One region of the Pseudoalteromonas sp. SG44-5 genome, then DNA from elsewhere that is predicted to be linked to it. Evidence: riboswitches for the same ligand, from Rfam matches in the RefSeq annotation. Region 1 holds a riboswitch; the other holds the start of a gene.
What was found. A riboswitch is a leader RNA that binds a small molecule or an ion and turns the genes downstream of it on or off. The one in region 1 is predicted to bind lysine.
Positions count from the first base shown of each region.

Region 2: another riboswitch for lysine. It lies ahead of dapA (4-hydroxy-tetrahydrodipicolinate synthase); the one in region 1 lies ahead of lysC (lysine-sensitive aspartokinase 3).

Region 1 covers NZ_JACJES010000001.1:260,358-262,565, reverse strand. The annotation lists gene lysC (lysine-sensitive aspartokinase 3) at 1-731, opposite strand, end outside; lysine riboswitch at 807-979, opposite strand; gene nhaD (sodium:proton antiporter NhaD) at 1,112-2,208, opposite strand, start outside.
Region 2 covers NZ_JACJES010000009.1:48,036-50,243, reverse strand. The annotation lists gene H5079_RS11200 (2,3,4,5-tetrahydropyridine-2,6-dicarboxylate N-succinyltransferase) at 1-263, opposite strand, end outside; gene dapA (4-hydroxy-tetrahydrodipicolinate synthase) at 279-1,163, opposite strand; lysine riboswitch at 1,316-1,513, opposite strand; gene H5079_RS11190 (DNA-3-methyladenine glycosylase I) at 1,717-2,208, shown strand, end outside.

The DNA of each region.
Region 1 (2,208 bases):
CGCGGGTCGGTACTAAAAATACCCACTACATCAGTCCAAATATGTACACTTTTGGCATGAATAGCCTCGGCCAATAATGCCGCGCTGTAGTCTGATCCACCGCGCCCTAAAGTGGTCGTTTGGCCGTGCTCGTCGCTGCCAATAAAGCCCTGTGTAACAATTACTTGATCGTCTAACAGCGGAATAAGTAATGCGCTTGCTGCTTGTGCAGTAGCTGCAACATTAGGAGTTGCTTTACCAAATTGACTGTCGGTTTTAAGCACTTGGCGCACGTCAAAGCGTATTGCATTTAAACCTTTTGAGCGCAGCACTTGGGTAAATAAATAAGTTGATAATCGCTCGCCAAAACTTAATAGCTCGTCATGTAGCGCTTTTGTTTGTAACGTTTGGCTGGCTAGTTTTTCAAATGCCGCTAACGTCTGGGCAAAGCCCTGCTCTAAATCGGTATCTAAACTCAATTCAGCTAAAATAGCCTGCTGAATCGCTAGCACACCGTTAATATGCGCTTGGCGCTCATCTTCGCTAAGGCTGCTATTGCACAGCTCAACTAAATGATTAGTGACTCCTGCGCTGGCGCTTAGTGCAACAATACGCACGCTTTTATCTGCTACTATTATTTTACTACTGTGATCCATAGCTGCAAAGTTAGCTACGCTGGTGCCGCCAAATTTAGCAACGGTATAATTTGATTTGTTGCCTAATAATACATGTGGCACTGATTGGGTTGTCATTTCGTCTCCTTTCACGGCATCCAAACCGTAATAAAACAAGAAGAACTTGGCAGCAAATATAAGGTAAGAAAATTCACTGCCAGAAGCTCTCCACCTATATTGGTGACAGTTTTGAGGATTCAGCCCCATAAACCGAAAAATAACGACGACGACGTGTTATTTTTCTCGGCGAGTACTTCCCTCTTTAATGCTCAACGGCGTTCGTCACCTCACATTAAATACCTAAGTATCGCACCTCTTCTGAATGTTGTATTAATGGCTATTTCAGCAATCACTAATAAAACAAAACCCCAGCAATATATTGAAAAGCTCAATACTTTACTGGGGCTTTGAAAGTTATCGTTTAGACATCTAGCTGTCAAGCACTTTAATAACTAATATTAAACAAAACCAGCCATTAAGTATGAGCCGGTATAGCCTACGGTGTAACAAATTAATAAATAAAACGACAAACGTAAGTAGTTCATAAAGGTCAGTTCTTTAACTTTACTCATGGCAATAATACCCGCCGCTGAGCCTATAATTAACATAGAGCCCCCTACGCCTGTGGCATAGGTAAACGACAGCCAATGCTGTTGTGTCATTACTATATCTGCTTTTAATAACGCGGCTGTAAGTGGTACGTTATCAACGCCTGCCGACAATATACCCATTAAATAGTTTGCGTATTCAGGTGCCATTATTGTGTACAGGTCGCTAAAGTGGCTTAACATACCAACTTCTTTTAGCGCTCCTACCAGTAATAATACACCTACAAAAAACAACAAGGTGTCGTATTCTATTTCACGAATGAAATCTATCATGTCTTTGTTTATGTCTTTTTTGCGCATTAAAAATTGCGCTACTAAAAACATCATAGACAAACCAAACAAAAAGGTAAGCAATGGCGGTACACTGTATAAAACACTCAGTGTTAAGGTAGCAATAACCGTAGATAAGAAGATAACTGCAATTGTAATATCGGTTTTTTCAATGCGTTTTTGCTTGGTTTTAGTAAAGTCGAGCTGGCCATTTAAGCCAATTGACAACAGTGCGGCTAACAGCATCACACTTACAAATGCTGGCCCAATTAACAATAACAAATTGCTAATAGTTACTTTGCCATCTAAAAATATCATTAACGTGGTTACATCGCCGGTAATTAACGACACACCACCGGAGTTAACCGCAAAGATAATCAGCGTGGCGTATCTAATTAGCTTTTTGGCTTCAAGTTTTAATGATAAAACCACCGCTAAAGATATAAGCGTAGCGGTTACGTTATCGGAAATAGAAGAGAATATAAATGCAAAAACACCAACCAAAAACATTAACTTACGTTCGCTAATTCGTTTTGGCATAATCCGGTTAACAATATTTTCGATAAACCCTTTTGAGTTTAAATAGGCAACAAAGGTCATTGCCGCCATTAAAAACAACCATAAGGAGGCAATTTCTAAAATATTATGATTAAGGAGTGATTGAATCGTATCAGGGC
Region 2 (2,208 bases), on a different contig from region 1:
GTGCCTTTAGCTACATAAGCACCACGGCGAACGCTTGAGCCACCCGGGACCATACGTACGCCATCGGTGGCACTAAACTGTTGTGGCGCTAAGTTATGTTTATCAACAAAGCCACCGACAAATTCGGTGTTTGTACCATTTTTAAAGGCTTCTAAAATACCCTGTTTTACTGCAACGTTAGCCTGCCATTGGCCGCTTTCGTTTTGTGATGCTGCGCGTACTGCGCCCGACTCTAAATTATTTAATAGTTCTAACCAGCTCATTATAAAAACCTATGTTTAATGCCAAGATAAAATGGTGTTGTTTGCTTGTTCAATGCACGTTGTTTGCGTTAATTCGAGGTGAGTTAACGGTGGGCGTAAATACGAACTCGTTAATCGCCCTTGTAAATGCATGAGTACTTTAACGGGAATGGGGTTTGCTACAGTGAACAAGCTACTGATTGCGCTTGACCACTGAGTAAATAAATTGGGGTATTGGCCACTTAGGCTACGCTGTACGAATTCGTGAGTTTGTAGCGGCCAAGCATTAGCTGCTACCGATACCAGCCCTTTAGCGCCGGCTTGGGCAAAGTAGGGCATAAGCGCATCGTCGCCGCTAAAAATAGCTAAGTTAGGAGCCGCTTGACGGTAAGCTTCAAATTGCGCAATGTTGCCACTGGCTTCTTTAAGTGCCCATAGGTTTTTATGTTGTTGTAGGTTTTGAATGGTTGCCACTGGAATATCGACAGCGCTTCGCCCTGGTACGTTATAAAGCATACAAGGGTGTTTACTTATATTTAAAAGGCTTTCAAACCAATGGGTTTGCCCAATTACACCGGGCTTTGCATAAAGCGGCGAGCCAAGTAAAAAGCTATGAATAGGCAAGTGGTTACAGTATTCAACCCAGGCTAATTGCTGTTTGAGGTTCATACCACCTACAGCCACCATTAAGGGTACATTAGGCGATAATTGGCACACGTGCTCAACAATGGCTTGTTGCTCTTTAAGTGTTAAGGCTAAGCCTTCGCCTGTGCTGCCTAGTAATAAAATAGCATTATTGGCAGCGGCTTGCTCAGCAACCAAAGTGGTTAAGGTGCCATAGTCGATTGTACCGTTTTGATTAAACGGAGTAACGAGCGCCGTCCAGACTGAGTAGTCATCTAAATTAAAGTTTTTGATCATCTCTCGCGAACTTATAGAATGTTCGGTGAGTTAAGAAGCTATATAGGAAAGAGCCGCATTAACATCGTTCGAACAAATACCCACGTGTAGGGTATGTTATAATTCGAAGAGCGAATGGGCTTAAATAATAGGGCGCACGGCCTTATTATACTAAGACCAGAAGCTCTCCACCAAACTAATAAGCTACGTTTAAATAGCTATTGGTGACAGTCGCTAGGATTCAACCTAGTCGCCCGAAACAACAATGACACAAATATTGTTGTTTCTCGGCGTTAATTCCCCTTACGTATGCTCAATGGAGTTTGTGCTCCTAACATACGCTACCTGAATAACGCACCTCTTCCAGCCCTTTATATTTGTACTGCTAGCAATACAAATATAATTAAATAGGGTAAGTGCGATGATTAAATCATTTTAGCCATCTGGGTGTCAAGCAGCTAAGTGCAGATAGTGTCATCGATTTTGGCAACGGTTACGTATAAGGACGATTTCCCTTAAACTAGGGGATAATCGCGGCGCGAAATTTGTAACTGCAAAATAAGGTTTCAAGCAGATGGAAAAATTTAATGATATTTATCAGCGAGCAGTAGAGCGAAAAGGCTCAACACAAATGCTACAGCAATTACTCGCTAAACCTGCATCTAAGCGACAATTAGTAGCTTTAAGTGATGATGATTGGCTGGAAGAGTTTACGCGCAAGGTTTTTCAAAGTGGCTTTTACTGGTCGGTTATTAACAGCAAGTGGGCAGGCTTTAGAGAGGTTTTTTGGCATTTTAGCGTTGAAAAATTATTAATGATGCCACCCGATATGTTGGAGCAAAAAGCCAGCGACGAGCGCATTGTTCGCAATTATAAAAAAGTAAAAACGATCCCCGAAAATGCGTTCATGATCCATGAGGTTACCCAGCAACATGGTAGCTTTAGTCAGTTTATTGCAGACTGGCCAAGTGAAGATATTATTGGTTTGTGGGCGTACTTAAAAAAACACGGTGCACGCTTGGGTGGAAATACCGGCCCTTATACTTTGCGTGCATTGGGTAAAGAC